Regions from separate parts of the Azospirillum sp. B2RO_4 genome, predicted to be linked through region 3. Evidence: predicted binding sites of a transcription regulator. Region 3 holds the regulator's gene; each other region holds the start of a gene.
The links. Region 3 encodes LexA, which represses DNA repair genes until DNA is damaged. Its sites were predicted from a motif close to ATGTTCTANTTTGGTTC; they were not measured.

Region 1: a site for LexA is predicted at 6,187-6,203, ahead of PWS46_RS01085 (Y-family DNA polymerase). Genes of this name have one in related genera too.
Region 2: a site for LexA is predicted at 4,692-4,708, ahead of PWS46_RS11860 (ImuA family protein). Genes of this name have one in related genera too.
Region 4: a site for LexA is predicted at 6,752-6,768, ahead of PWS46_RS29365 (putative DNA modification/repair radical SAM protein). Genes of this name have one in related genera too.

Annotation. Positions count from the first base shown of each region.
Region 1 covers NZ_CP118485.1:244,184-251,950, forward strand. The annotation lists gene htpG (molecular chaperone HtpG) at 1-361, opposite strand, end outside; gene PWS46_RS01055 (hypothetical protein) at 521-2,146, opposite strand; gene PWS46_RS01060 (glutathione S-transferase family protein) at 2,240-2,908, opposite strand; gene PWS46_RS01065 (GNAT family N-acetyltransferase) at 2,997-3,458, opposite strand; gene PWS46_RS01070 (TAXI family TRAP transporter solute-binding subunit) at 3,579-4,841, opposite strand; gene PWS46_RS01075 (HupE/UreJ family protein) at 4,955-5,449, opposite strand; gene PWS46_RS01080 (hypothetical protein) at 5,550-6,104, opposite strand; gene PWS46_RS01085 (Y-family DNA polymerase) at 6,453-7,767, shown strand, end outside.
Region 2 covers NZ_CP118485.1:2,481,033-2,488,799, reverse strand. The annotation lists gene nhaA (Na+/H+ antiporter NhaA) at 1-904, shown strand, start outside; gene PWS46_RS11880 (DUF4112 domain-containing protein) at 1,066-1,503, shown strand; gene hemN (oxygen-independent coproporphyrinogen III oxidase) at 1,571-2,983, shown strand; gene PWS46_RS11870 (EF-hand domain-containing protein) at 3,081-3,893, opposite strand; gene PWS46_RS11865 (SH3 domain-containing protein) at 4,167-4,607, shown strand; gene PWS46_RS11860 (ImuA family protein) at 4,733-5,671, shown strand; gene PWS46_RS11855 (hypothetical protein) at 5,680-5,874, opposite strand; gene PWS46_RS11850 (tRNA-uridine aminocarboxypropyltransferase) at 6,233-6,955, shown strand; gene PWS46_RS11845 (hypothetical protein) at 7,006-7,143, shown strand; gene PWS46_RS11840 (tyrosine phosphatase family protein) at 7,249-7,767, shown strand, end outside.
Region 3 covers NZ_CP118485.1:1,072,439-1,080,205, reverse strand. The annotation lists gene trpD (anthranilate phosphoribosyltransferase) at 1-406, shown strand, start outside; gene trpC (indole-3-glycerol phosphate synthase TrpC) at 406-1,209, shown strand; gene PWS46_RS05030 (GNAT family N-acetyltransferase) at 1,214-1,687, shown strand; gene moaC (cyclic pyranopterin monophosphate synthase MoaC) at 1,684-2,181, shown strand; gene PWS46_RS05020 (molybdopterin molybdotransferase MoeA) at 2,186-3,415, shown strand; gene lexA (transcriptional repressor LexA) at 3,615-4,340, shown strand; gene PWS46_RS05010 (ComEC/Rec2 family competence protein) at 4,488-6,641, opposite strand; gene gltX (glutamate--tRNA ligase) at 6,798-7,767, shown strand, end outside.
Region 4 covers NZ_CP118491.1:233,179-240,945, reverse strand. The annotation lists gene infC (translation initiation factor IF-3) at 1-92, opposite strand, end outside; gene PWS46_RS29390 (hypothetical protein) at 217-429, opposite strand; gene ypfJ (KPN_02809 family neutral zinc metallopeptidase) at 826-1,746, shown strand; gene PWS46_RS29380 (nucleotide sugar dehydrogenase) at 1,888-3,261, shown strand; gene PWS46_RS29375 (DUF2076 domain-containing protein) at 3,604-4,293, opposite strand; gene PWS46_RS29370 (tetratricopeptide repeat protein) at 4,695-6,677, shown strand; gene PWS46_RS29365 (putative DNA modification/repair radical SAM protein) at 6,795-7,767, shown strand, end outside.

The DNA.
Region 1 (7,767 bases), 830 kb from region 3:
TGACGTCCTTCTTGCCGTCGCCCTTCTCCGCACCCTCCAGCGACTTCATGAAGGCGGCGGTGCCGGAGCGGGCGATGGTTCCGAGATTCTCGACCAGATCCTCGCGGTTCATGCCGATGCCGTTGTCGGCGACGGTCAGGGTCCGCGCGTCCTTGTCGACCAGCAGGCGGACCTTGAGGTTCGGATCATCGGCCGAGAGTTCGGGCTGGGTCAGCGCCGCGTAGCGCAGGCGGTCGCAGGCGTCCGACGCGTTGGAGACCAGTTCGCGCAGGAACACTTCCTTCTCGCTGTAGAGCGAGTGGGCGACGATGTCGAGCAGACGGCTGACCTCGGCTTGAAAACTGAGCCGTTCCTCGGTCATTGGGGGCACCTTCGTTGGTTTTGCACAGGTGGGCGTCAAGACGGCGGAGATATGTGAAAGCGTCTCCGCCGTTCAAGAGGCTTGTGGCGTGCAACCGCGGGAGGTGTGCGGTGAGGTGTCGCGGGTGGGGGCGTGGCGATTGCCCCCACCGAGGTCCCCTTACTTCTTCTTCTTCGGCGGCTCCGCCGGAGCCGGTTCGCCGCCGCCGGCCAGCAGCGGGGTCATGTCGGCGCCGTTCAGCAGGAGCTGGCCGGCCTCCGTCACCTCGAACTTGTAGGTGCGGATGTCGGCGCCGGTGTCGTCCTTGCCGGCCTGACCCATGGCCTGGACCATCGCCAGACCGCCCAGCAGATCCTGGGTCTCCTTGTCGGGCTTGGCGCCCGGGGCCGGCTGCATCGCCTTCACCGCGGCGTCGATGCCGCGCAGCAGGACGGTGGCGCCGCCGGTGACGCCGAAGGCGGCCTGGGTGGCGACCTTGACCGCGCCGGTGGCGGTGCCGGCCGTCGCCGGGGTGTCGAGGTTCAGCGCGTCGATCCGCAGCTCCGTCCCGGCCTCGCCCATCGCGGCCATCGCCTGCTGCATGACGATGTCGGAGGACGGCGGCGGCGGGGCCTTGTTCTTGGCGCCCTTCTTCGGCTGGGCCTCTTCCGCCTCGGCGGCCTTGGCCAGTTCGGTGAAGGCCTTCCACAGGGCGCTGTTCGGCAGCTTGGCGACCGACAGCTTGACCTCGAAGGCGCGCGGGGTGAAGGCGGCGGGCGCCGGCGACGGCGTCATGGCGAAGTCGCGCGCCTCGATGCCCATGCTGACGGTGGATTGCGCCTGGTCGAGGTCGGTCAGGCCGCTGCGGAAGGCGAGCTGGCCCAGCGTCACCGTGGTGCCGTCCTCCGGATTGACGACGGACAGGTTGGACAGGCGCATGGCGCCGCTGACGCCGCCGAAGATGCCCTGCAGCTTCGGCAGAAGCTCCGCGCTGGTCGGCGTCGTGCCCTTGGCGGCGGTCTGTTCCGACAGCTTCTGCAGCGCGCTGACCTTGGTCAGGTCGACGCGGGTGTAGGTGGCCTCGGCGGTGACGCCGCCGATCTTCACCAGCTCCTTGTTCTTGTCGTCCTTCACCGACAGGCCGCCGAAGGCGAAGGCGGCCGGGCCGCTCCACAGGGTGGCGCCGCCGGTTCCGGCCTCCGGCTTCAGGTCCTGGACCATGGTCATGGATGCGACGGAGATCTTGCCCTTGCCGTCGGCGGCGCTGACCGCGATGTCGTTGTAGGCGGCATCGACCGCCAGCAGAGTCTCCAGCGCGCCCGACCAGGTGCTGGTGAAGGACTGCTTGCCGATGGAGATGGTGGCGGCGTCGACATACTCGTCGTTGTCGTCGAGGTTCTGCACCTTGATCGCGCTGGGCAGCGTGATCGACACGCCATACTGGCCGTCGTCTTTCGGCGTCACCGACAGCAGCACGGTGCCGATGTCGAACAGCGTGCCTTCGGCATCCTCGGCCGACAGGCGGGGCAGGGCGACGTCGTAATGGTCGCCGGCCGGCTTGACGGTGGGCTCGCCCTGCCATTCGAAGCCGACGCCCTCGCCGTCCTCGCTGGGCGGCGGGAACCAGCGGGGCAGGTCCTTCTTCAGCGAGGCGGCGAGCGCCTTGGCCCCGGCGTCGTCGACGGCCGGAGCGGCATGAACGGGCGACCAGCCGGCAACCAGCGCCAGCATGCCGCCGGCGATCAGGGCGGGCCTCAGGGAACGGACCGGCAGGGCCGGGACGGGCGAAAGACGGCTGAGACGCATCGAGCAACTTCTCCCGGGTACGATTTGGGAGCACGTTAAGCTTGATACGCGACGCCGGTCCATGCCCCTGATGAGCGGACCCTCAAGAGGCGGTTAAAAATCCAGGTCGGCGTAGTGTTTGGGCGGCGGGCAGCCGGTGATGTTGTCGGCCAGCAGGGCGCGGAAGCTGGGGCGCGACTTGATGCGGGCGTACCAGTCCTTGGCCTCCGGACTGCGGTCCCACGGCACGTTGTCGATATAGTCCAGGCAGGACAGCTGCGCCGCGGCGGCGATGTCGGCCAGGGTGAAGACCGACCCGGCCAGCCAGGGCCGCCGTTCCGACAGGAAGGCGATGTAGTCGAGGTGATAGGTGACGTTGGCCAGCCCGGCGCGAATCGCCGGGGCGAAGGGATGGCCCTGGCCGGACAGCCGCTTGATCAGCTTCTCGCCCACCAGATTCTCGGTCACCTCGCGGTCGAACTTGTTCAGGAACCAGTCGGCGACCCGCCGCACCTCCGCCCGCGCCGCGACCTCGCGCGGCAGCAGGGGGGTGTCGGGATAGGCCTCCTCCAGATATTCGATCACGGCGAGGCCGCCGGCGACCACCGTCCCGTCCTCCTCCACAAGAACCGGAACCTCGGCGGCCGGGTTCAGCTTCAGGAAATCGGTGCGTCGCTCCCATGGCCGTTCGACCACGGGTTCGAAAGGCAGGGCCTTCTCGGCGAGCATCACGCGCGCGGTGCGCGACAGGGCGTGGATCGGGTGGTGGTACAGGGTTCGCATGGCGGCGGGACTTTACCGCAACGCCGCAAAGGAAAACAGCCTGCGCATATGCGCCCGAAGGTCTCGTTCGGGGAGGTTTTGCGGCACTTCACCCCGCCCGCGACAGACGGTAGAGCACCAGCGCGTCCGGCTGGTCGGAGGGGGTGCTCACCGGCGTCCAGCCATTGCGTTCGTAGAAGGCGCGGGCGGCGGCGTTGCGGGCGGCGCAGGCCAGCTCGACCGGGTGGGGGCCGCCGCGCAGCAGGGCCAGCGCCTCGCGCAGCAGGGCGGATCCGATGCCGCGCTTGTGCCATCCGGGGTCGATGAACAGGTTGTGGATGACGCCGGCCCTGGGATCGAGCGAGACGAAGCCGACCACCATTCCGTCCGATTCGGCGACCAGCACCGCATCCTCGCGTACGCAGTCGTAGTAATCGTCGAGCCCGAATCGGTCGGCGGGCTGCCAGGAGAAGGCCTGGCGGCGGCCGTGCAGGAAGATCTCGGCACAGCGTTCGGAGTCGGCGCTGCGGGCGGAACGGATCGCGATGCGCACCCCTTCCCCGGCCGGCATGCCCCCTCTCCTTCTGCCCGTTGCGTCCGATCATGTGGATCAACCGGATTTCCGGTCAGACTATTCCACCGGCGGGCCGTCCGGGAACGGTCCTTTCGTCCTGTGTGGGGAGTGGAGCGTTCAGCGCGGCGCCTTGTCTCCGGCCGCCTTCCCAGTGGGGGTCGTCTCGGCAGGGATCTTCCCGTTCGCTGCCTTCTCGCCGGTGGCGCTGTCGGTGCCGGTCGTGCCGGCCGGCGCTCCCGCCGATTCGTTGGCGGCGTTGCCGAGCAGGCCGGCCTCGCGGTAAAAGCGCTCCGCCCCCGGATGCAGCGGGACCGAGACGTTGGCGACCGCGCGGGCGGGGTCGAAGTTGCGGCCCTGCGGATGCCCCTCGGCCAGGACGCGGCGGGTGTTCTCGTGCCACAGCGCGCGGACGATGCCATAGATCAGGTCGGGATCGCGGTCGGCGCGGGTCAGCAGCTCCGCCCCCAGGCTCAGCGTCGGGGTGGGGGCGGTGCCGGGATAGGCGTTCGCCGGGATTTCGTCCTCGATATAGAAGCGCTGGGTCCGCAGCAGCCGGTCGGCCGGCTCGCCGTCCAGCGGCACCAGCCGGATCGGCACCCGCGCCGCCACGTCGCTGACCGCCGCCACCGGATATCCGCCGACCATGAAGAAGCCGTCCAGCTCGCCCTTCGCCAGCCGGTCGGCCGCCGTGCCGGGCTTCAGGTAGAGCGGCGTGATCGTGCTTTCCGACAAGCCGTAGGCGTCCAGGATCAGCCGCGCCTCCACCAGCGTGCCGGAGCCTTCCTCACCCAGCGAGATGCTGCGGCCCTTCAGGTCGGCCATGCGGTCGATGAAGCCGTCGGAGCGGACGACGACCTGGATCGCCTCCGCATAGAGCATGCCGAGCGAGCGCAGTTCCGCGAACGGGCGCTTGCCGGTGAAGCTGCCGGTGCCGCTGTAGGCCCAATAGGCGACGTCGGCCTGGGCGAAGCCGGCCTCCACCGTGCCGGCGCGCAGCATCTCGACATTGTCGACCGAACCGTTGCTGGCCTGCGCCACCACGATCAGGCCGGGGATGCCGCAGCTTCCCCCCTTGTCGCAGGGGCGGGAGCCCGGCGGGTTGGAGATGGCGTTGGCGATCAGCCCGCCGATCGGAAAATAGGTGCCGGCGGTGGTGCCGGTGCCGATGCGGAAATAACGCAGGTCCTGCGCCAGGGCCGGCCCGCCCGACAGAATGCCTCCCAGCAGCGGCGCCAGCGCCACCCCTCCCATCAGGCCGCCCAGCAGATGGCGGCGGGTCAGGCTGGACGTGTCGGAAGCGGGCGCATCGGGATCCTCCCGAAGCTCCGGTGAGGGGAGCCCCGGCGGGGTAGGGCAGGCTTTGGCGGCTGCGCGGGGCACCGGGGCGTTCCGTTCGTCTGGCCCGCCGGTCCCGGACGGGAAGGGCGGGGCGGGAAGGAGGGGCGTGTCTTCAAAGATTTCCGCGCAACCCCGTCATTTCAAGGCGCAACCGGTCAAATCACGCCGACGAGGTCAAGAACGCCGGCGACTGCTACCGCACCGCCACACAGCCGCACCGCGCGCTCCGACTCGGCCTGCGTCACCGCGACCGACAGCCCGAGCCCGCCGCAGGCGACCAGCATCAGACCGGCGGCGAATCCGGCCCAATAGAGCGGTGGTCCCTGGTGGGCATGACCGTGGAACACCGCAGCGACCGCGGCGATCAGCACCGCCAGCACGGCGGGCGCCCGCACCCCCAGCGCCACCAGCGACCCGACCACCAGCAGCGAGGCGGCCAGTCCCGGCCCGGCATAGGGCAGCCGCACCCCCATCTGGGCGGCGAAGCCCGCCGCCAGCGCCGCGGTCACGGCGGCGGCCGGCACCTGCCACACCGCGGTGCCGCCGGTCTGCCCGGCCCACATGCCGATGCCGAGGATGCCCAACAGATGCTGCAGCACCCACACCGGCGTGGTCAGCCCGCTGCCGAAGGCCCCCGTCAGCGTCGTCATGCGCCCGCATCCCCCATACCGTGTCGATCCGGCAGCCGGTATGGCGGCTGAGGCGGGGCGGGGTCAAGCGGTCAGGCTTCCGGTCGGGGAGGGCGGACGGCTACCGCGCCAGCGGGTCGCCCCATTGCCGCAGGTCGTTCTCGCGCTTCATCAGCTCGCGCTGGCCCAGCGGATCGAGCCGTCCCATGGCGTCGTCGGTGCGCATGCGGTCGACCTCCGGCCGGATCAGGTCGCGCTTGAAGGCGTCGGTGGCGCTCTGGGACGAGGGCGGCGGCGGTACCGGGATCGGTCGCGGCGGCTGGGGCAGGACGGCCGGGTCGGGCGGGGGCGACGAACTGCCGCGGCGGCGCTTGGGCGGGGGCTGGCCGGTGTCCTCCGAGTCGCGGCGCGCCTGCGGAGCCTCCGCCTGCGAAGTCCGGGCCTGCCGGGTCTGGAGGGCGGGCTTCGAGCCGGCGCGCGACTGCTCCGCCTGGATCTGGCTCCAGGTCCGCCGCTCCCCGCCGCCGGGGATCACCGTCTGCTCGTGGACCGGCGGAAAGGCCTGGGCGCGGCCGGGCATGTCGTCGCGCAGGTCCGGCTGCGCACAGGCGCCGGCCGCCAGCAGGAAAGCCAGCGGAGCCAGACGGCGGGCGGGGAACGGGAGATGTGGGGTCATCGATGGAATGTCGGCACTGCCGATCGTTTCGGCAAGATGACCCCAAAGGAGGGACTCGCGCCAAGGCCAAGCCGGCGCTAGAATGTTCTTTGTTTGTTCTTGATTGTTGGTCATCGTATGACACGCCCTTTCTCACACCCGCCCGTATCTCCCTCTCCCCCCCGGGGAGAGGGTCGGGGTGAGGGGGATGTGCGGCGGGGCCTTCGGGAAAATCCTGAAACGCACCCCCCTCACCCTAACCCTCTCCCCGGGGGGGAGAGGGGATCTTGCAGCAGGGGAGAGAAGGGAAAGCGCCGCATCCTCGCTTTGTGGCTCCTGCGCTTGGCCACCGACGCCCGGGAACGGCTCATGCCGCCGGAGTTGCGTGCGCGTCCCCTTGCCCTGCTGCGGACGGAGCGCCAGCGGCGGATGGTGGTCGCGGTCAACCGGGCGGCAGCGGTGCTGGGCATCGCTCCCGGCCAGACCCTCAGCGATGCCCGCGCGCTGGAGCCGGCGCTGGAGGTGGCGGAGGCGACGCCGGAAGCCGATTCGGCCCTGCTCGGCCGCATCGCCGACTGGGCGCGGCGCTACAGCCCCTGGACCGCGGCGGACGAGCCGGACGGGGTGGTGATCGACATCACCGGCTGCGCCCACCTGTTTGGCGGCGAGGCAGCGCTGGCCGCCGACCTGACCGGCCGGCTGCGCGCCGCCGGCTTCGCCGCCCGCGCCGCCATCGCCGACACCCCGGCCGCCGCCTGGGGACTGGTGCGCTTCGGCAGTCCGGAGGAGCGGCGGCGGGAGGCGGTGGACGGCCTGCCGCTCGCCGCCCTGCGGCTGCCGGCGGAGATGGTGGAGGGGCTGCATGCGCTGGGCCTGCGCCGGATCGGCGACCTGCACGCCATGCCGCGGGCGGGGCTGGCGGCAAGGTTCGGGGGCGGGTTGCTGCAACGCTACGATCAGGCCCTCGGCCGGCTGGACGAGCCGATCTCGCCGCGCCGGCCGGTGGCGGACCACCGCGAGCGGCTGACCTTCGCCGAACCGATCGCCACGCCCGAGTCGATCGCCGGGGCGCTGCGTCATCTGCTGGGCCGGTTGTGCAAGGGGCTGGAGACGGCGGGACAGGGCGCGCGCCGGTTGCGGCTGGATGCCCACCGCACCGACCAGCGGGTGGACGACGAGCCGCAGAGCCTGACGCTCGGCACCAGCCGCCCGACCCGCGACCCGGCGGCGTTGGCCCGGCTGTTCGCCCCGCTGCTGGAACGCATCGAGCCGGGGCCGGGCCTGGAAACGCTGGTGCTGTCGGCGACGGAGACCGGGCCGCTGTCGGCCGTGCAGACCGGCATGGATGGGGAGGAGGCGGATGGCGGACTCGCCGAGCTGGTGGACCGGCTGACTCTGCGGCTGGGGGAGCGGGCGGTGCTGCGGCTGGTGCCGCGGGAAAGCTGGCTGCCGGAACGCTGCGTGGCGCCGCATCCGCCATTGGAGAGGTTGCCGCCGCCGAAGCCCTGGCCGGCGGGACAGCCGCGCCCGTTGCGCCTGCTGACCCCGCCCGAACCGGTGGAGGCCACCGCCCCGCTGCCCGACGACCCGCCGCTGCAATTCGTCTGGCGCGGCGTGCGCCACCGCGTCAGCCGCGCCGAGGGGCCGGAGCGGATCGAATGCGAATGGTGGCGTGGGGAAGGAT
Region 2 (7,767 bases), 1.4 Mb from region 3:
CGCGGCCGTGGGCGGCATGGCGGTGCCAGCGCTGGTCTATTGCCTGTTCGCACAGGCCGAACCGGGCGCCCTGCAGGGCTGGGCGATCCCGGCGGCCACCGACATCGCCTTCGCCCTCGGCGTGCTGGCCCTGCTGGGCAACCGGGTGCCGGCCAGCCTGCGCGTTTTCCTGCTGGCGTTGGCGATCATGGACGATCTGGGCGCCATCGTGATCATCGCCGTCTTCTACAGCCACGGGCTGGTGCCGATGGCGCTGGGGCTGGCGGCGGCATCGGCGGTCGGGCTCTGGCTGCTGAACCGGGCCGGGGTGCGCTCGCTGACGCCCTATCTGCTGCTGGGACTGGTGCTGTGGGTGTGCGTGCTGAAATCGGGCATCCACGCCACGCTGGCCGGCGTCGTCCTGGCTTTCGCCATCCCCCTGCGGGTCAAGGGGCCGGACGGCAAGCGGGCGGAGGATGCGCCGCTCTATTGCCTGGAGCATGCGCTGCATCCCTGGGTCGCCTTCCTCATCATGCCGGTCTTCGCGCTGGCCAATGCCGGCGTGCCGCTGGACGGCATCACCCCCGCCAGCCTGCTGGAGCCGGTACCGCTGGGCATCGCGCTCGGCCTATTCGTGGGCAAGCAGGTGGGCGTGTTCCTCGCCGTGTGGATCGCCGTGCATATCGGCGTGGTCGAGCGGCCGGCGCGGGCCAGCTGGGGCCAGCTCTATGGAGTCGCCGTGCTGACCGGCATCGGCTTCACCATGAGCCTGTTCATCGGCACGCTGGCCTTCGCCGACCCGCAGCATGCGGTGGCGGTGCGGCTGGGGGTGCTGACCGGCTCGCTCGCCTCGGCGCTGGTCGGCTACGGCCTGCTCTATGTCGCCGGCACCAAGCGGGAGCGGGCGGCGGCGCGGGCGACCTGATGTCGATCGGAAAAGGTTATCGACAAAGATAGTTGTTGATGACATCTGTTCGGTGCGCGAACTTTGTTCCGGTGCTCCGGAACCGTGGACGTGCTGGGTGGTTCTTCATTCGTGGGGAATCGCGCGGCAGGCGCGGGACCGACAGATCGGGGGGACATGCGATGATCGACGCCATCCGCACACGCCGGCGCACCGTTGCCGAAGATCCTCCGCCGGGCGGGTCCGGCAGCTCGGTCCCCATCGACTTCCAGCGGCTGGAGCGGCTGCGCCGCCTGTCCCGCCTGATGGACAGCCGCTGGCACATCCCCTTCACCCGCATCCCGGTCGGGCTGGACGGCATCGCCAGTCTGGTGCCGGTGGCGGGCGACACCGCGACCGCGCTGGTGTCCGCCTACATCATCATGGAAGCCGCCCGTTTCGACCTGCCCAAGACGCTGGTGGCGCGCATGGTCTTCAACGTCCTGCTGGATTGGGCCGGCGGATCGGTCCCGGTGCTGGGCACCGTTTTCGACATCGCCTTCAAGGCCAACCGGATCAACCTGAACCTGCTGCACGAGCATCTGGAACAGCGTCTGGCCGCCGCCGCCGCCAAGCGCTGAAACGGCGCCCTCGCGATCTTGACGTGGATCAAGGCAGGGGTGGGGGGACTGCGGCAACCTGTCGCTCATGAACGCCATCACCGCCCTGGCCGTAAAGCCGGCCCCCGCCCCGTCCCGTTCCCACGGTGTCGATCCCGCGCTGCTCGCCAAGTATGACGGGCTGCGGGTGCCGCGTTACACCAGCTACCCGACCGCGCCGCACTTCACGCCCGAGGTGAACGGCGACGTCTATGGCGGCTGGCTGGAGGCGATCGATCCCACCCGCTCGGGTTCGCTCTACCTGCACATTCCCTTCTGCCAGAAGATGTGCTGGTACTGCGGCTGCCACACCAAGATCGTCGCGCGCTACGAGCCGATCGCCGAGTATCTCGGCCATCTGCGGCGCGAGATCGCCATGGTGGCGGAGCGCGTTCCCGGCCGGCTGGCGGTGCGCCACATCCATTTCGGCGGCGGCACCCCGACCATGATGGCGCCGGACGATTTCGAGGCGATCATCGCGCTGCTGCGCACCCGCTTCGACGTCGCCACCGATGCCGAACTGGCGGTGGAGATCGACCCCCGCACCCTGACGGCGGAGATGGCGGCGGCGCTGGGCCGTGCCGGCGTCAACCGCGCCTCGCTGGGCGTGCAGGATTTCGACGAGACGGTGCAGCAGGCGATCAACCGCGTCCAGCCGCGCGCCGTCACCGAACAGGCGCTGGCCTGGCTGAAGAACGCCGGCATCACCAGCGTCAACCTCGACCTGATGTACGGCCTGCCGCACCAGTCGGTGGAGAGCGTCACCCGCTCCGCCGAGATCGCGCTGGAGATGGCGCCCGACCGGCTGTCGGTCTTCGGCTACGCCCATGTGCCGTGGATGAAGACCCATCAGAAGAAGATCGACGAGTCGGTGCTGGCCGGTTCGCTCGGCCGTTGGGAGCAGTTCGCCGCCATCGGCGACACGCTGGCCGCCGCCGGCTACAGCGCCATCGGCCTCGACCATTTCGCCCGTCCCGGCGACGAACTGGCGGTGCAGCAGGAGGAAGGGCGGCTGGGCCGCAACTTCCAGGGCTACACCACCGACGACGCCGAGGTGCTGCTGGGCTTCGGCTCCTCCTCCATCGGCGCGCTGCCGCAGGGCTATGTGCAGAACGCCGTGCCCTTCGACCATTACGCCACCGCCATCGAGGAAGGCCGCCTGCCCACCGGAAAGGGCATCGCGCTGACCACGGACGACAAGGTGCGGCGCGACCTGATCATGCGGCTGATGTGCGACCTGTCGGTCGACACCGCCGCCATCGCCCAGGCTCACGGGCTGGCAGAGTCGGCCTTCGACGCGGAATTGGAGGGCATGGCCGATCTGGTCGCCGACGGCGTCGCGGTGGTGGAGGGCCGGCGCGTCCATGTGCCGGAGAGCGCCCGCCCCCTGATGCGCATCGTCGCCGCCCGTTTCGACACCCACCTGTCCAAGGGCGCCGGGCGGCACAGCCGGGCGGTCTGAGGACCGCGCTGTTTGAGGGCCGTTCTTCAAAAAGAAAAGGCGGCCGGCGCCACCCGCCGACCGCCTTTTCCCGTGCCGCGCATCCGAACCCACAAGGCTACGCGGCAACCTCGTTGATGCCCTGCATCAATGTCCGCAGCATGTCGCCGCTGAGGCGGTTGGACGTCACGCCGCCCGCCTGCTGCTGCGTGCCGCCGCCATAGGCGGCCATCCGTTCCTGTTCCGACACATAGCCGTCCTTGTTGGTGTCCAGCGGATCGTAGCTGGTCGTGCCGCCCGCCGACGCGGTGCTTCCCGAAGACGAGGCGGAGGACGTTGCCGACGCGGTGCTGCTGTCGGACGTGTTCTCCGAAGCGCCGGCCGTGCCGCTGTCGTTGGCGGGCGGCGGGGGAGGCGGCGGCGGGCGGTTGGCGTCGGCCTCCTTCAGCGCGCTGCTCAGCTCGTCCTGGGAAATCGATCCGTCCTCGTCGCTGTCGAGGCTGCTGAACAGCGACGAGGCGTCGGTCGACGACTGGCCGGCTGAGGTGAGGGCGGAGGTCAGTTCGTCGGCGCTGATGCCGCCGCTGCTGTCGCTGTCCAGGCTGGAATAGAGGTTCTGCGCGAACTGCTGCTGCATCGCGCTCGCCTGTTCCTGAGCCGCCAGCAGGGTGCTGCCGCTGCCATAGTCGAACTGGCTGGAGAAGGAGCTGAACTCCGTCGCGCTGAGCGAGCCGTTCTTGTCGCTGTCCAGGCTGCCGATCAGGCCGTCGACCGCCGAGGACAGCGTGTCGCTGTCGGACGCGGCCGAGGTGCCGCCGAGCGCACCGAGAAGCTCGTCCTTGGACAGCGACGAATCGCTGTTGGCATCCGCCTTGGAGAAGAATTTCTGGAGCGTCGCCGCGCTGCTGGAACTGCCGAGGGAAGAGATCATGGCCGGATGCCCTCGCAAGGTGCCGTCGTGATGGTCAAGATACGCGGCGTGCGGCGGGACTCCTGCGCTGAAGCGGTGCGGAAAAGATTGGATTTGCGCTAATCTTTTCGGGGGGCGGGCAACGTGCCCCAAAAAGCGCATAACGAAGTTGGGCGTGCTGCGGTGGCGAAGAGGGGGGCACCTCCTGTATGGTCGCGCCGAAGGTCCGCGGCCTTTCCCATAGCCTCCCCGCGAAGCACCGATCCATACTCAAGGTGAGCGATGATCCGGCGTGTGCGTTCCCTTCCGCTGATGGTGGCCCTGGCCACGCTGATGGTTCCCGGCTGCATGCCGTACCAGCGGATTCCGAATCCGCCGACCGTGCGCACCGCGCCGGATACCGGGACCGGGCTGGAACCGATCTATGGGGAATGGCAGGTGGACAGGCCGACGCCGCTGCGCGCCCAGCCGTCCGCCGGTGCGGGCGTCGTCGCCACGCTGGGGGCCGGGCAGGCGGTGACCACGCTGGGCCGGGTGCGCAACAGCGATTGGGTGGCGGTGAAGGCCGGCGGGTCCACCGCCTATGTCCGGCTGCATCTGCTCAGCCTGAAGGGCAACACGCCGCGTGGCACCCGCGGCACCTCCACCACCCTGGCGAAGCCGACCGACAATGCCGGCCCGACCATCAAGGCCGCCCCGCGCAGCAAGATTGGCGTCACCCCCATCGCCAACTGACCTGAGGGGTCGGCGAGCCCTCGGGCAATCGGTCACAGAACAAGACAGGAGTCGCAGACTCCCTCTCGACATGGCTTCATGATAGAACATATCAGGAACATATACCTGTCGAGCGGAGCCGAGTCATGCCTGTCCTGCCGTCCCCTTCCCCATCCGCGGAGGCTGCGCCGCGCGATCGTGCCGGCGTGCTGGCCGACCTGCGCGCGCGTATCCGGCGGATCGAGGGGGCGGGCGGGGAGGGGGGAAGGATCCTGCCGTTCGGCATCGACGCGGTTGACGGCCATCTGCCGGACGGCGGGCTGCCGCTGGGCTGCCTGCATGCGGTGGCGGCGCAGGATCCGGGGGCGGGCACCGGTTTCGCCGCGGCGCTGCTGGCCCGGCTGGCGACGCCGAGGACGCCGGCGCTGTGGATCCTGCGCGGGCGCGACCTGTATGCCCCGGGGCTGGCGGCCTTTGGGCTGACGCCGGACCGGCTGGTGGCGGTGCGGGCGGTACGGCCGGTCGATGCGCTGTGGGCGATGGAGGAGGCGCTGCGCTGCTCCGCCCTGTCGGCGGTGCTGGGCGAGTTGGAGGGGCTGGACCTCACCGCCAGCCGGCGGCTGCAACTCGCCGCCGAGTCGTCGGGGGTGACCGGCTTCCTGCTGGATGTGAGCGCTGGCGCATCGAGTGGACGCGGCCGGCTGGCGGAGGGCCGGCGGACGGAAGGGCTCAGCGCCGCGGTGACCCGCTGGCGCCTGACTGCGGCACCCAGCCTGGATGGTGAAGAGGATGCGGCCCCGCGCCCGGCCGGAGGCCCGCCGGGGCTGGGAGAGCCGCGCTGGTCCGTCGCGCTGGAGCGTTGCCGTGGCGGTCGCCCAGGCCACTGGACCCTCGCCTGGGACGGAGAGAGCTGGCGCGACGTGGGGAAAGAGGATGGAAGCGGCCTTGGGCAGGCCGCGCGACGCGACTCGGGGCTATGGCCGGCCCGGCATTCGATGGCCCTGGACTCGATGGCCCTGGACTCGATGTCCGACAACCGACAGGGTCGTTTGTCGGATCACCGCAAACCGGCTATCGCGCGCTGAGCGTCGGATCAGTAGTTGGTGGCCCAATCCGGTTCGCGGCGGGCGGGCTGCTCCGACCCGTCCGGCTCGGTCATCCAGCGCGGGTCATCCGCGTCCAATGGTGCATCCAGCGGGGCGTAAAGCGGCAGCTGACGGGCGAATTCCGCGCTGTCGGCATCGCGGCGCTGCTTCAGCAGGCGGTCGGCAAGGTGGGCGGGCAGCATGGCAGGTCTCCTTCTGAGCGCCGGATGGCACCGCGGATCAGCCTGACAAGGCCGGTCCTGGCCCACCCGTCGTCCTGTTTGCCTGGATAATAACTACGCAAGTTCCAGGCCAGCTGTTAAGCGCGTCACACGAGTTCCATGACACACGACGAAGTCTCTACAAACGGTTTATACGAAGCCACTTGAACCCACATGAACCGGTATGACACGAGGGACTTTCGGGGGATCTGTCGTACACGCCGTGGCGGTCTTCGCCCTTCGATCGGGCATCGCCGCCGTCCCGTGTGAGATGTGTTCCCTTCCGTGCCGTTCCAACCCATATTCGGGGCCAATCCCCTTCAAGGAATGCGTACCTCCCATGCACAGCGCCCCCGCCCCCGATTCCTGCCCGACCTGCCTAAAACCTAATCACCTGTGCATTTGCGAGGCAGTGCAGCCAATCGACAACGGCGTGTTCCTGCTGATTCTGCAGCACCCGCAGGAGAAGCGGGAAAATCTGGGCACCGCCCAGATCGCCCATCTGCAGTTCGCCAATTCGATGGTGAAGGTCGGGCTGAGCTGGCCGGGTCTGAAGCGCATCCTGGGGCGGGAGGTCGATCCCAAGCGCTGGGGCGTGCTGTATCTCGGCCCGGTGAAGGATGGCGGCGCTCCCCGGCCGGAGGTGGCGGTGGTCGACAAGGACGGCCAGCCGCTCCGCGGCAGCGCCGACATCCTGGACGATCTGGAGGGCGTCATCGTCCTGGACGGCACCTGGAGCCAGGCCAAGACCCTGTGGTGGCGCAATGCGTGGCTGCTGAAATGCCGCCGCATCGTGCTGAACCCGCAGTTCCGCTCGCTTTATGGGCAGGCGCGCAAGGAGCCGCGGCGCGACAGCGTCTCCACCCTGGAAGCCGGCGCCTTCCTGCTGTCGCGGCTGGAGGGTGACCAGACCATCATGGACACCGCGCTGAAGCCCTTCTCGCTGCTGCTGAAGAAACTGCGCACCCGCCGTCCGCGCCCGACGCCCATGCAGCCGACGCCGCCGGCCGGCGAGGATGCCGCCCCGGCGGTTGCCGACGGCGAGGGGGGTGACGGGGCCTGAGCGCCGTTCGCTGGGCTGCAACCAACCGGCGGCCTGAGCCGTTGTAACGGGTGAGAGGGCCGGCGCCGGCCGGCCGGATCGCCCGTTGCAACGACGGAAGGAGAGGCTTCGTGCGCGGTATTCTGCTGTGGCTGGTCGGCATTCCGATCCCCGTCATCCTCCTGCTCTACCTGTTCAACATTCTTTGACCTGAATTCTTTGACAGGGCTGCCGGGTTGACGGCGCTACGGCGCCGGGTGCCAAATACGGCTCCCCAGCGCTTCGTTTCCTTTCCTCCGCAATCGAACGAGAGAATGATGGCCAGCGATTTCGTGCCTTTCGGCCTGACCGTCTGCGGTCTCAGCGAGCTTTGCAATTTCGGCGGCGGCAAGGTCAGCCATGTCCTGTCCATCCTCGATCCCGAGATGACGGAGCCGAGCGAGTTCGGCGATTACGGCGAGCATGAGCGGCTGGAACTGCGCTTCCACGACATCATCGAACCGACCCGCGGCCAGATCGCGCCGGAACGGTCCGATGTGGAGCGCATCCTGGCCTTCGGCCGCGACCTGCTGGCCGAGCCGGTGGATTGCCGCCATCTGCTGGTCCACTGCCATGCCGGCGTGTCGCGCTCCACCGCAGCGCTGACCATGATCCTGGCCCAGGCGCGCCCCGACCTTCCGGCGGCCGACGCGGTGGGGACGGTGGTCGCCATCCGCGCCCAGACCTGGCCCAACCTGCGCATGATCGAGTTCGCCGACGACATCCTCGGCCGCAACGGCGATCTGATCGCCGCCGTCCGCCAGCGTCACCGCAAGCTGGGTAAGCAGCGCCCG
Region 3 (7,767 bases):
GGTGCTGAAACGGCTGGGGTCGGAGGCCGCCTGGGTCGTCCACGGCTCCGACGGGCTGGACGAGATCACCACCACCGGCCCCACCACCGTCGCCCAGTTGAAGGACGGCGAGGTGACGGTGTTCGAGGTGACGCCGGAGGATGCCGGCCTGCCCATCGCCCGCATCGAGGACCTGAAGGGCGGCGACGCCCAGGTCAACGCCGAGGCGATCCACGCCCTGTTCGACGGGGTGCGCAGCCCCTACCGTGACATCGTGCTGCTGAACGCCGCCGCCGCCCTGCATGTGGCCGGCAAGGCCGCGACGCTGAAGGACGGCGTGGCGATGGCCGCCGACGCCATCGACAGCGGCGGCGCCCGCGACCGCCTGCGCCGGCTGGTCGCCATCACCAACGAGGCGGTGGCCTGATGAGCGACGTTCTGACCCGCATCAACGACGACAAGCGCGCGCTGGTCGCCTCCCGCAAGGCCGCCCGGCCGCTGTCGGAGGTCGAGGCCGCCGCCAAGGCCGCCAACGCGACCAACCCGCCGCGCGGCTTCATCCGGGCGCTTGGCGCGGCGGTGGAGGCCGGGCGCTACGGCCTGATCGCCGAGATCAAGAAGGCCAGCCCGTCCAAGGGCCTGATCCGCGCCGACTTCGACCCGCCGGCCCTCGCCCGCGCCTATCGCGAGGGCGGGGCGACCTGCCTGTCGGTGCTGACCGACGAGCCCTATTTCCAGGGCAGGGACGAGTATCTGGTCGCCGCCCGCGCCGCGGTCGATCTGCCGGTGCTGCGCAAGGACTTCATGGTCGATCCCTATCAGATCGTGGAGGCCCGCGCGCTGGGCGCCGACTGCATCCTCATCATCATGGCCTCGCTGTCCGACGCCCAGGCGGCGGAGATCGAGGATGCCGCCATTGCGCAGGGCCTGGACGTGCTGGTCGAGGTTCATGACCGCGCCGAGTTGGACCGCGCGCTGCTGCTGAAGACGCCGCTGTTGGGCGTCAACAACCGCAACCTCAAGACTCTCGCCGTCGACATCGCGACGACGGAGGAACTGGCGGCCGACGTCCCGGCCGACCGCATGCTGGTGGCGGAAAGCGGGCTCTACACCCCCGCCGATCTGGCCCGCATGGCGAAGGTCGGGGCGCGCTGCTTCCTGGTCGGCGAATCGCTGATGCGGCAGGCAGACGTGACCGCCGCCACCCGCGCCCTGCTGGCGCCGGTGTGACGCCATGCCGGACATCGCCATAGCCGCGGAAAGCCCGCGCCAGGATGCGGTGATCTCGCTGGTGGCGGCGCTCGACCGCTATCTGCTGGACCTATATCCGGCGGACACCTGCCATTTGCTGGACATCGACTCCCTGGAGGCGCCGGACGTCCGCTTCTTCGTCGCCCGCAAGGACGGCGTTCCGGTCGGCTGCGCCGCACTCCGCGTCGATCCGGCCGGCTATGGCGAGGTCAAGCGCATGTATGTCGATCCCGACGCACGCGGCCATCGGATCGGCGACCGGCTGCTGGCGCGGCTGGAGGAACAGGCGCGGGCGGAGGCGCTGACAGCCCTCCTGCTCGAATCCGGCATCCACCAGCACGAGGCGCTGGCGCTCTACCGCAAGGCCGGCTTCACCGACCGCGGCCCCTACGCCTGCTATACGGAAAACGGCGTCAGCGTCTTCATGGAAAAACCGCTTCTGGAGACCGTGCGATGACCGGCTTCACCCATTTCGACGCCGAGGGCAAGGCGGTGATGGTCGACGTCTCCGACAAGGCGGAGACCGAACGCACCGCCACCGCCGCCGCCACCGTGCTGATGCAGCCGGAAACCCTGGCGCTGATCATGCAGGGCGGGGTGAAGAAGGGCGACGTTCTGTCGGTCGCCCGGCTGTCCGGCATCATGGGAGCCAAGCGCACGCCGGACCTGATCCCGCTGTGCCATCCGCTGATGCTGACCTCGGTCAAGGTCGACCTCTCCTGCGATCCCGCCCGCAACGCGGTGGACGTAACCGCCACCTGCAAGCTGAAGGGCCAGACCGGCGTGGAGATGGAGGCGCTGACCGCCGTCACCGTCGCGGCGCTGACCGTCTACGACATGTGCAAGGCGGTGGACCGCGGCATGACCATCACCGACGTCCGCCTGCTGCACAAGGCCGGCGGCAAGAGCGGGGAATGGGGTGCGTCCACCGCCCCATCCTCAGGAGCATAACCCGATGATCTCCGTCGCCGAGGCGCGCGCCCGCATCCTGTCGGCCTTCGCTCCTCTGCCGGCGGAGACCGTCGCCCTGCCCGACGCGCTCGGCCGCGTGCTGGCCGAACCGGTAACCGCCCGGCTGACCCAGCCGCCCTTCCACGCCGCCGCCATGGACGGCTGGGCAGTGCGCGCCGCCGACATCGCGGCCGCGACCGCCGAGGCACCCGTCCCCCTGCACCGCATCGGCGAATCCTCCGCCGGCCATGCGTTCGGCGGCAGCGTCGGCCCCGGTGAGGCGGTGCGTATCTTCACCGGCGCGCCCCTGCCGGACGGCGCCGATGCCGTGGTGATGCAGGAGGATTGCAGCGCCGACGACGACACCGTCCAAGTCGGCCGCGCCGTTTTCGCCGGCCGCTTCGTCCGGCAGGCCGGCTTCGACTTCACGTTGGGGCAGGAGCTTCTGCCGAAGGGCCGGCGCCTGACCGCGCGCGACATCGCGTTGGCCGCCGGCGGCAATGTGCCCTGGCTCTCGGTCCATCGCCGTCCGCGGATCGCCATCCTCGCCACCGGCGACGAGATCGCTCTGCCCGGCGACCCGCTGGGGCCGAGCCAGATCGTCAGCACCAACGCCCTCGGCCTCTGCGCCCTGGTGACCGCCCAGGGCGGTCTCGCCCACAATCTCGGCGTTGCGAAAGATACACCGGAGAGTGTGGCGGCCCTGGCGAAAGGCGCCGCCGGCTGCGACCTGCTGGTCACCACCGGCGGTGCCGCCCATGGCGACTACGATTTCGTGCGCGACGTGCTGGCCGAACGCGGCGTGGCGCTTGAGGTGCAGACCGTGGCGATGCGGCCGGGCAAGGCGCTGATGTTCGGCCGGGCCGGATCGGTGCCGCTGCTGGGCCTGCCCGGCAATCCGGTGTCCACCGGCGTCACCGGCGTCCTGTTCCTGCGCCCGATCCTGCGCCTGCTGCAGGGCCTGCCGCCCGAGGACGACCGTCCGCCGCTGCGCGCCCGCCTGACCACAGCACTGAAGGCCAACGACCGGCGCGAGGAATATCTGCGCGCCACGCTCGCGGCCGGCCCCGACGGCGTTCTGACCGTCACGCCCTTCGCCCGGCAGGACAGCGCCATCACCACGCTCTACGCCCAGGCCGACTGCCTGATCCCCCGCCCGCCCAACGCCGATCCGGAACCGGCCGGCGCCATGGTGACCGTGCTTTCTTTGACCGATGGAGCGCTCAGCATCTAGACTTGGCGACAGGGCCCCGAAGGCGGATTGAACAGTTGAACAGCACCCCGAAAACTGTTCCATGCTGTTCCAAATGTTCCATTCAAGTTCTAAAAGAAGCCGACGGAGGGCTTGACGCGCGGCAGGAACCAAACTAGAACATGGAGGCAACGTTTGGTTTTTGTTCCATCTTCAGTCTGGCGACGGCCGGGAGGCATCAATGCTCACGCGCAAGCAGCACGAATTGCTGCTGTTCATCCACGAACGGCTCGGCCAGGGCGGTGTCTCGCCGTCGTTCGACGAGATGAAGGACGCCCTGGGGCTGAAGTCCAAGTCGGGCATCCATCGCCTCATCACCGGACTTGAGGAACGCGGCTTCATCCGCCGCCTGCCGCACCGCGCCCGTGCGCTGGAGGTTCTCCGCCTGCCCGAGGGCCTTGACGCCGCCCGCGGCCGCACCGCAGCGCCCAAGCCGAAGTTCCAGCCGAACGTCATCAAGGGCGATTTCGCCTTCGCCGGCCGCGACACCACGCCTTCCGCCGCGACGCCCGCCGCCGCCAACGAGACCGTTCAGCTTCCGCTCTACGGCCGCATCGCCGCCGGCACGCCGATCGAGGCCCTGCGCGACAACAGCGCCTTCGTCGACATCCCCGCCTCGATGCTGACCGCCGGCGACCATTACGCGCTGGAGGTTTCCGGCGACTCGATGATCGAGGCCGGCATTCTCGACCACGACACCATCATCATCCAGCGCTGCGACGCGGCGGAGAACGGCACCATCGTCGTCGCCCTGGTCGATGAGGGCGAGGTGACGCTGAAGCGCCTGCGCCGCAAGGGCAACACGGTGGCTCTGGAACCCGCCAACGCCGCCTACGAAACCCGCATCTTCGGCGCCGACCGCGTCCGCGTGCAGGGCAAGCTGGTCGGACTCGTCCGCAAGTACTGAGTCCTTGTTGACCCCTCCCCAACCCTCCCCCACCTTCGGTGGGAGAGGGAGTGAGCGGCAGAGCAGCGGAGTTCCCTCTCCCGCGATCGGACCGGCCTTTGGCCGGCCGAGTGCGGGGGAGGGATAGGGAGGGGGCAACAGCATCTCTCACCTCCCCCCTGTCCAGGGCCGATCGCCCCTAAGCCCCCGCACCGTCTCCACCCGGACACCCCCGGCCGTCACCGTCAGCGTATGCGCCCCTTCATGCCGCAACGCCCAGCGGTCGACCACCAATCCGGCCCAGCACCCCCGCGCCACCGCCGCCGTCACCACCGCATCCACCGCTCCGCAGTCCTCGTCCAGCGCGTCCGGCAGCCGCGGCAGGGCCACTGTCCTCCCCCGCACTTGGTACAAACACCCCAGTGCATCGCAACTGAGCGACCGCTCTCCCTCGCTCCATCCCCCAGCCGCCGGCCAGGGGTCCGCCGCCGTCCGCTCCCCATCCCGCTCCCGCCAGGTTCCGGTCACCCGTCCGCCACTCTTCACCGAGGCACTGAGCCGCCCATCCGGCAGCCTCACCGCCGCGACGGCGCCATCCCCGGACACCAGCACGTCGGGCCGCTCCACCAGCATCGGCGAGATCAACCCCGCCAGGATCGGCAGCATTCCCAGCCACCGCCAACGCTGCGTCCAAATGCTCAGCCAGAGCCCGCCCGCCACCAGCGCCGCGAATCCCTCCATCGGCATCGCCGGCACCGTCAGCGATGCCCAAGGCAGCCGGCCGAAGAACTCCGCGGTCCAGATCACCGCGCGGTCGCCCCAATTCATGGCGATCAGCGCCGGTGCCTCCAGCCCGAACGGCAGCAGCGCGTAGGCGATCAGGCTCCACGGCATGACCCAGAAGGAGGTGATCGGAATCGCGATCAGATTCGACAGCACTCCATAAAAAGCGATCTGCTGAAAGTGGAAGAGCGAGAAGGGTAAGGTCGCCAGCGTCGCCACCACGCTGGTCAGCAGGATCCCGCCGACATAGAACACCCCGCGCCCAAACCATCCCGCGTCGCGCCGCCATTCCGCCAGCCTGACGCTGCCGCGCTCGAACGCCGCGATCAGCGCCACCACCGCCGCGAACGACATCTGGAAGCTCGGCCCCAGCATTCCCTCCGGGTCCATGGCGATGGTGACCAGCCCGGCGAAGGCGACCAGCCGCATGCTCAGCGGATGGCGGTCCAGCATGATCGCTCCCATCACCATCCCGGTCATCAGCACCGACCGCACCGTCGGCAGCGGCGCCCCGACCAGCAGGGTGTAGGCAAGCGCCGACAGAATGCCGAACAGCGCCGCGATCTTCTTGATCGGCCACCGCAGCGCGATATAGGGCACCGCCGCCAGCAGCGCCCGCACCACATAGAACAGGATGCCCGCCGCGATGCCGACATGCAGTCCGGAGATCGACAGCAGATGCGCCAGCCCGCTGTTGCGGAAGTCGTCCAGCGTCGCCTCGGGAATGCCGAACTCCTCCCCGTTCAGCAGCGCGGTGGTGACGCTCGCCTCCACCGGGTCGCCGATCGCCGCCGCAACCCGCTCGGCGATGGCTCCCCGCGCCCGCTCGAAGGCGATGGACACCGTGCTCCATCCCGTGACCGGCGGCGCCTCCACCTGCTCCACCGCCCCCGTGGCGAATCCGGTCCCGCCCAGCCCCATGAACCAGGCCCGCCGCTGGAAGTCGAAGGCGCCGGGTTCGGCCGGAGCTTGCGGCGGCAGCAGCGTCGCCCGCAGACGAACCACCGATCCCGGAGCGGGCGCGGGATTGCGGTCGGACAGGCGGATTCTCAGCGCGGCCGGTGTCCGCTCCGGTGCCAGCCTGCTGACCGTCGCCTCGCGCAATGTGATCCGCACCGCCCCCGGCCGCCGCTCAACCGCCATCACCCGGCCGATGACGGTGGCGCCGGCTATGCTTCGGGTCAGGACCGGCGCCGCCATGCGGATCGTATGCGCCTGCGCCACCAGAAATCCGGCCGCCACCATCAGCAGAGCCATCGCCACTCCGGCCAATGCGAACCAGCGCCGCACCGCCAGCAGCAGCACCGTCGCCGCGCCGACCGCCGCAAGCCCGCCCCACCAGACAGGCTCCTGCCGCAACCCGAAATACAGCGATACCCCTGCCCCGAAGGCGACGGGCAGCCACAGAACCCAACGCTCCCCCTCCGACCCGGCCCATGCGGCGAGTCGCTCCCACACGCGCGCCAACAGGCGCCGCCACCGTCCGCCGAGTGCCGGTGGGTCGTCCGCCTCTTCCTCCGGCCAGCCGGCGGTCGTCACCGACAATGGGCTCCCGGCGCAGCGATGCCGCCTGCGGGCCCTTCAACGACCGTCCATGCACGCATCGCATTGCCTCCAAGCCGGGTGGCTGTGTTAAACCACGGTGTCGAACCACCGGCGCATCATACCAGCGCCGAACCGGAAATTGAGAGACCGATGACCGTCGTCACCCGCTTCGCTCCGTCGCCGACCGGCTTTCTGCACATCGGCGGTGGCCGCACCGCCCTGTTCAACTGGCTGTACGCCCGCAACACCGGCGGCAAGTTCCTGCTGCGGATCGAAGACACCGACCGGCAACGCTCGACCCAGGCGGCGGTCGACGCCATCCTGGACGGGCTGCAGTGGCTGGGTCTGGACTGGGACGGCGATGCAGTCAGCCAGTTCGAACGCAAGGACCGTCATGCCGAGGTGGCGCACCAGATGCTGGCCGCCGGCAAGGCCTATCGCTGCTATTGCAGCCCTGCGGAGTTGGAGGAGATGCGCGCGGCCCAGAAGGCCGCCGGGCAACCGATGCGCTATGACGGCCGCTGGCGCGACCGTCCCGAGTCCGATGCCCCTCCGGGTGTGGCGCCGGTGATCCGGCTGAAGGCGCCGCAGGAGGGCCAGACCGTCCTGAACGACCTCGTCCAGGGCGAGGTGACGGTGCAGAACGCCCAGCTTGACGACCTGATCCTGCTGCGCGCCGACGGCACGCCGACCTATCTGCTGGCGGTGGTGGTGGACGACCACGACATGAACGTCACTCATGTGATCCGTGGGGACGACCATCTGACCAACACCTTCCGCCAGATCCAGATCTTCAACGCCATGGGCTGGGAGCTGCCGCGCTTCGGCCATATCCCGCTGATCCACGGCCCCGACGGCGCCAAGCTGTCCAAGCGGCACGGGGCGCTGGGCGTCGACGCCTATCGCGACATGGGCTATCTGCCGGAGGCGGTTCGCAACTATCTGCTGCGGCTCGGCTGGTCGCACGGCGACGACGAGATCATCTCGACCGAACAGGCCATCGAGTGGTTCAACCTGGAGAACATCGGCCGCTCGCCGTCGCGCTTCGACTTCGCCAAGCTCGAGAATCTGAATGCACATTACATGCGGCTTGCCGACGACGACCGGCTGGTCAGCCTGA
Region 4 (7,767 bases), on a different replicon from region 3:
AGGTCGAGGTCGGCATCCGCGGCGGCATCCAGCGCTTGGCGGAGCGGCACCACGCCGACCATCTCGCCGTCGGCGCCGACGAGGCGGACCATACGGGCGGTGATTTCACGGTTGAGGCGCGGGCCTTCGCGGACGGGGTCCGCGTCGTAGAGCTTGGCTATGGTGATCTCCTGTGGTCGTGGATGGGTAGAAAGGGACGAGCCCGGGCCGAGAAGCTCAGCCCAGGATGTCGAGCACAATCTGCCGCACTTCGCTCCGGGTCAAGCCGGACGGCTCCGGATCGGAGCGGAAATCGGCCTTTTTGCCCTCGACTGCGGCGAATTGGCCTGCCGAAAGGCGGGTGGCGGCCAACTGGGCCGGCGCAAGCGCGGACTGGGCGGCGAAATGGGCGGCGGACTGCGAAAGGTCGGAAACGATCTGGGTCGTCATGAAAATCCTCCAGGCCGGATGGGCGGACCGATGGACTCGGTGCCGGCCGGCTCTTCGTTGTGCGTGTCGTCGTAAAACGGGAACCGTCGCTGCGCGCTGCGCCGCAAGAGGCTCCGATAAAGCGGAACAGCCCCCGGTACGGGCATGTTCCAAAAGGCAGGCGTTCCCGGAAAAGGCTCCCTCCCGCCGGGACGGGAAAGGTGGGGAACGCACCGCGCGGGCGGTTTTCGGCCTCTCCCCAGATGGGTGCCGGAGTCCGGTTTTTCAAGCGTTCCGCCCCGCCCCTCCGTCCGGCCACCGGACCAGCAGGGAACGCGGAAGCCCCGCCGTGGTTTCGTCTCCACCGGTACAGCGGGTCTGATGGTCGGGCCGGCCCGTGACGAAGGAGGGGTGGCGATGCGGTGGCAGGGCGGACGGGAAAGCGAGAATGTCGAGGACCGCCGCGGGCAAGGGGGTGTCGGCGGCGGCTTCGGAGGGGGATTCGGCGGCAGGGGCGGCGGCATCCGCATCGGCAAGGGCGGGCTGGGCATCGGCGGGGTCGTCGTCGTGCTGCTGGTGTCGATGGTGCTGGGGGTCGACCCGTCGGTGCTGCTTGGCGGCGGCGATCAGGCGGACCGCAGCACGGCCGGGCGGACGCAGATCGGCGAGGCCGCCCCGCGCAGCCAGGCCGACGACGAGCTGAAGCGCTTCGTCTCCGTCGTGCTGGCCGACACCGAGGACACCTGGCAGGGCCTGTTCCAGCAGATGGGGCGCCAGTACCAGGACCCGACGCTGGTGCTGTTCACCGGCACGGTGTCGTCGGGCTGCGGCCGGGCGCAGGCGGCGATGGGGCCCTTCTACTGCCCGATGGACCGGAAGCTCTACATCGACCTCAGCTTCTACCGCGAGCTGCGCGACCGCTTCCAGGCGCCCGGCGACTTCGCCCAGGCCTATGTCATCGCCCATGAGGTCGGCCACCATGTGCAGAACCTGCTGGGCATCTCCGACAAGGTGCAGGCGGCCCAGCAGCGGGCGCGCGGGCAGGCCGAGGCCAACGCCCTGTCGGTGCGGCTGGAACTGCAGGCCGACTGCTTCGCCGGCATCTGGGGCAACCACGCCAACCGCGACCGCCGCCTGCTGGAGCCCGGCGACGTCGAGGAGGCGCTGACCGCCGCCAGTGCCATCGGCGACGACCGCCTGCAACGTCAGGCGCGCGGCACCGTCAGCCCCGACAGCTTCACCCACGGCAGCTCCGCCCAGCGCGTCCGCTGGTTCCGCACCGGCCTGGAAAGCGGCCGGCTGGAAGCCTGCGACACCTTTGGAACGGACCGGCTGTAGCAGGCGCCGACGGATCGGCCGGAACCGGCTCCCGGCACGCATGCGGAACGGGGGGTTGCGCAAAGCCGTGCCGACAGTCACACATTCGGCGATGGCTGGCAGGTTGCCCAGCCCTTCGAAGTGTCGATACGGAACAGCATGATGAGCACAGCGGACACCTCGTCCGATATCCGGGTGCCCGACATCCGGTCTCTGGAAAGCGCCTATCGTGGCCGCAGCGCGCGGGTGGCGGTGGTCGGGCTCGGCTATGTCGGGCTGCCGCTGGCCCTGGCGCTGACCGGGGCCGGCTTCGCGGTCACCGGATTCGACATCGACCCGGCCAAGGCGGCGGCGCTGAATAGCGGGCGCTCCTACATCCGGCAGATCGCCGACGGGCGCGTCGCCGAGGCAGTGGCGACCGGGCGCTTCCGGGCGACGACCGACGCCGGCGAATTCGCCGCCTGCGACGCCGTGATCGTCTGCGTGCCCACCCCGCTGTCGCCGCAGCGCGAGCCGGATCTGAGCTTCGTCGAGGCCTCCACCCGGCTGATCCGCGACCGGCTGCGGCCGGGCCAGCTGGTGGTGCTGGAATCGACCACCTGGCCCGGCACCACCGACGAGGTGATGCGGCCGATCCTGGAGGAGACCGGCCTGGTCAGCGGGCGCGACTTCTTCCTGGCCTATTCGCCCGAGCGCGAGGACCCCGGCAACATCAGCTTCACCACCAGCACCATCCCCAAGGTGGTGGGCGGCGACGACGAGGGCGCGCGGCGGCTGGCGGTGGCGCTCTACGAGCAGGTGGTGCCGCAGGTGGTGCCGGTGTCCGGCACGCGGGCGGCGGAGGCGACCAAGCTGACCGAGAACATCTTCCGCTCCGTCAACATCGCCCTGGTGAACGAGCTGAAGATCGTCTTCGAGCCGATGGGCATCGACATCTGGGAGGTGATCGAGGCGGCGAAGACCAAGCCCTTCGGCTTCATGCCCTTCTATCCCGGTCCCGGGCTGGGCGGCCACTGCATCCCAATCGACCCCTTCTATCTGACCTGGAAGGCGCGCGAGTACCAGATCTCCACCCGCTTCATCGAGCTGGCGGGAGAGGTCAACACGATGATGCCGCGCCATGTGGTCGACCGCCTTGCCCTGGCGCTCGACCGCCGCGCCGGCATCGGGCTGAGCCGGGCGCGCATCCTGCTGGTCGGCATGGCCTACAAGAAGAACGTCGACGACAGCCGGGAATCGCCGGGGCTGCGGCTGATGGAGATGCTGCTGGAGCGCGGGGCGGCGGTCGAGTACCACGACCCCTTCATTCCCGTGCTGCCGGTCACCCGCGAGCATGCGGCGCTTGCCGGCCGCCGCTCCGTCGAGTGGACGGCGGAGCGGCTGGCCGGCTTCGACGCGGCGGTGATCGTCACCGACCATGACGGCATCGACTATCACAGCCTCGCCGCCCATTGCCCGCTGGTGGTCGACACCCGCAACGCCATGCGCGCCGTCGAGGGCATCGAGGGCTTCGCCGACCGCATCGTGAAAGCCTGACGACGGGGCTGGGCGGCCGGCAGATGGAACAGCGTGGAACAGGTTGGGCGCTGCTGTTCCAACGTCTGGCCTGATGCCAGCGGATGGAACAGCGTGAAACACGCCACGCGGTGTTGTTCCATCCGCCGGGCCAGCGGTTGATGGAACGGTGTGAAACACACCGGGCGTTGTTGTTCCATCGGCCAGTTCCCCCTCTCTCCAGGGCGAGAGAGGGATCCGGAAAGAGCGTGGACAGGGAACGGCATGGCGGCGGCTCCGCGACAGTGAGTCCGGCGCCATTTTATAGGAATCAATGCCCGACCGGTGGCGTTAAGTTCAACGCCACCGATCAAGAAGCAAGGGTCAGATCTCGTCGTCGCCGCCGAAATCGCCGCCGAAATCGCCCCAGCCGCTGTCCTCGACCGCCTGTTCCGCGTGGTCGGTGGCGGCGGTCGCCGCGTCGGTGGCCGCACCGGCGGCCTCGGCGGCCACGGCTTCGCCGCCGGAGAACATGCTGGAGAGCGCGCTGCCGATCAGCATGCCGCCGGCCACGCCGGCCGCCGTCTGCATGGCGCCGGCCATGAAGCCGCCGCCGGCCCGCGGCTGCTGGGCATAGCCGGCGACGCGCGGGTCGCCATAGGGAGCGGCACCAGGAGCGGCGGCCGGACGGCCCCAGGGCGAACCCGGCGGCATGGCCGCCTGGGCGGCGGCGGGATGCTGATACTGGGGCTGGGGCTGGGGTTGAGGCTGGGGAGCGGGCCGGCTGCCGCCGCCGAACAGGCTGCCGAACAGGCCGCCGCCACCGGACTGGGCCGGAGCGGCGGGGCGCTCGCGAAGCTGGCGCTCCAGCTCCTCGTTGCGGCCCTGCGAGGCGGCGAGCGCCTGCTCCATCATCACGATGGCCTGGGCCATCAGATAGGGGGCGGCCGGCTGGCGGGCGATGCGCTCGCGGATCAGCGCCTCGGCCTCGGGATCGCGCGGGCCGGATTGCGCCTCGGCCTGATGCAGCTTGGCGAACAGGTCGTCGATGATCTGGCGTTCGGTCTGGTCCATGGCGATGCTCGTTCTCATGAGGAGGTTGCGGGAAAGGCCCGGCCGCCGACGCCGCTCCAAAGGGCCGCAGGGCTGCGGCCGCGCGCCGGAGGGGCGGCGCGCGTCGGGCAGGTGTCGGAAGCGGGAAGGGCCGGGATCGGGGGCCGGCTTTCCGGCGAAGGGGTCGGGGAAAAGGACATCGGTCCCTCCAAGTGCGGTCACGCCCGTCGGCGCAAAAGCAGGTGAAGAGATCCGACATCGCGACCACGTCTAAGTCGCCAGAGGGGCCCGGATCCAGGTGATGAGCACGTGGCCCCGTCCCGCTTTCCTGTCAAGACGGCCCCCGAACAATTTGCGACGCGATGAGGACCGGGACCGGAGCGGGACTTGTCCCGGCAATTCCCCCCACCCTATAAAGGGCGATGGCAACAGTGCAGGAAGCCCTGGTCGCGGCGCTGGATCATCAGGAGGCCGGGCGCTTCGCCAAGGCCGACCTTCTGTATCGCCGCATCCTCGCGGCATCCCCCGGCCATCCCCATGCGCTTCACCTGTGGGGCATCCTGGCGGCGCTGACCGGACGGCCGGAGGAGGCGATCGACCGCATCCGCCGCGCCATCGCCGCCGCACCCGACATCGCCGATTTCCACGTCAATCTGGCGCGGGTCGAGGCCGCGCTGAACCGGCCGGACCGCGCCGCACGCCTCTATGCCAACGCCGTCGCCCTGCAGCCGGAGGCGGTGGAGACGCGCTTCCAGCTGGCCGGGCTGCTGCAGGACCTGGGGCGGCCGGACGAGGCGGAGGAGCAGTATGGCGCCCTGCTGAGGGTGGCGCCGCTCCACGCCAGCATCCACCTGAACCGGGCGCTGCTGCGCGAGGCGCAGGGGCGCTTCGCCGGGGCGCGCGACGGCTTCCGCGCGGCGCTGGTGCTGGAGCCGGCGCATGCCAAGGCGCTGCTGCGGCTCGCCGCCACCGAGCGGGAGCTGGGGCGGAACGATGCCGCCCTGGCCGCCCAGCGCCGGGCGATGACCGTCTCGGATGATCCGGCGGACGCCGGGCTGTTCGCGACCCTCGCAGGCCTGCTGGCGGGAGAGGGGCTGCCCGAACGGGCCGCGCAGGCCGCGCGCATCGCCGTGGCGCTCACCCCCGGCGATCCGGCCTTGTGGAACGAGCTTGCCAACCGGCTGAAGGGCCTGGGGCGGCTTTCGGAGTCGGTGGCCGGCCATGGCCGCGGGCTGGACCTGCTGCCGGGGAACCCGGTGCTGCTGAACAACCGCGCCGACGGCTGGCTGAAGCTGGGCCGTCTGGAGCCGGCGGAAACGGACGCACGGGCCGCCACGACTGCAAATTCCGGCTTTGCGGCAGGCTGGAACACGCTGGGCTCCGTCCTGATGGCGCGGGGAAAGGCCGGGGAGGCGCTGGACGCCTTCGAACAGGCGATCGACGCCGGTGGAGATGCCCCCCAGGCGCGCTTCAACCGCTCCGTGGCCCTGCTGACGCTCGGCCGGCTGGCGGAGGGGTGGGACGGCTATGAGCTGGGCTGGGCCGTACCGTCGGGCCGCTTCCCGCGGGCGGAGTTCCCCCAGCCGCTCTGGGACGGCAGGCCGCTGGGCGACGGCGGCCTGCTGGTGTGGGGCGAGCAGGGGCTGGGCGACGAGGTGATGTTCGCCAGCCTGATCCCGCAGCTGGCCGCGGAGGGGGTGCGGGTGGTGCTGGACTGCGACGCGCGGCTGGCCCCGCTGCTGTCCCGTGGCCTGCCCCCGCATTCGCCAGGTGTCACCGTGGTGGCCCGCCGCGAACCGCCGGACGAACGGCTGACCGCGCCGGACGTGGTCGCGCAGATCCCGGCCGGCAGCCTGCCGCGCCTGATGCGCCGCCGGATCGAGGACTTCGCCGGCCGCCAGCCCGCCTTCCTGAAGGCCGATCCCGGCCGGGTGGCGGAACTGCGGCAACGTCTTGGAGATGGGCGGCGCCTGATCGGGGTGTCCTGGAGCAGCAGGAACGCCGCCGTCGGGCATCTGCGCTCCATCCCGCTCGCCCGGCTGGCGAAAGCGCTGGAGCGGCCCGGCGTGACGCTGGTCAGCCTGCAATATGGCGACGTCGCCGCGGAGGCCGCCGCTGCCGGCGTCACCGATCCGGGGCTGGATGCCTGGGGCGACATCGACGGGCTGGCGGCGCTGATCGCCGCCATGGATCTGGTGGTGTCGGTCGACAACTCGACCGTCCATCTGGCCGGCGGGCTGGGGCGCCCGGCCTGGGCGCTGCTTCCCCATGCCGCCGAATGGCGCTGGATGCAGGGGCGCAGCGACACGGTCTGGTATCCGTCGGTCCGGCTGTTCCGGCAGAGGGCGCCGGGCGACTGGGACGGCGTGCTGCGGGAGGTGGGCGAAGCGCTCGCGGCAGTCTAAGAAAAGCGGGCTGAAGGGGCGGGGCGGAGGCGCAATTTTGCCCCCGCCATTCGGCTTGCCTTTTGCTTTCAAAAGAACATATTGCGAACATCTTCAAGGGAGAGGGAAGCCTCCACGGTGGATGACGCGCTGCTCGACAAGCTCGAAATTCTCGCCGACGCGGCGAAGTACGACGCCTCCTGCGCGTCGTCGGGGGCGAAGCGGCGGACGGGCGGGCCGGACGGCATCGGCTCGACCACCGGGGCCGGCATCTGCCACGCCTATACGCCGGACGGGCGCTGCGTCTCGCTGCTCAAGATCCTGCTGACCAACCACTGCCTGTTCGACTGCGCCTACTGCATCAACCGCCGCTCCTCCAACGTGCGCCGCGCGCGGTTCAGCGTGGACGAGGTGGTGCGGCTGACGCTGGGCTTCTACAAGCGCAACTGCATCGAGGGGCTGTTCCTGTCCTCCGGCATCATCCGCTCGCCCGATTACACGATGGAGCAGCTGATGCTGGTGGCGCGCACGCTGCGGCGCGACCATGGCTTCGCCGGCTATATCCACCTGAAGACGATCCCGGAGGCCAGCCCCTGGCTGATCGAGCAGGCCGGGCTGTGGGCCGACCGGCTGTCGATCAATCTGGAACTGGCGTCCGACCACAGCCTGAAGGAGTTCGCGCCGGAGAAGGACGGCGGCGCGATCAAGGCGGTGATGGGGCAGGTCGGCGAACGCATTCTGGAGGCCAAGGAGGAAAAGCGCCGCTTCTCCCCCGCCGGGCAGAGCACCCAGATGATCGTCGGCGCCGACGCCTCCACCGACCTGTCGGTGCTGGAGACCAGCGACACGCTCTATCGCCGCTATGGGCTGCGGCGGGTTTATTATTCGGCCTTCAGCCCGATCCCGGAGGCGAGTTCCGCCCTGCCGGCCAAGCCGCCGCCGCTCCAGCGCGAGAACCGGCTGTACCAGGCCGACTGGCTGCTGCGCTATTACGGCTTCACGGTGGAGGAGATCGCCGCCGGGGGCGAGGGCGGGATGCTGGACCTCGGCATCGACCCCAAGCTGGCCTGGGCCCTGAAGAACCGCGAGCGCTTCCCGGTCGACGTCAACA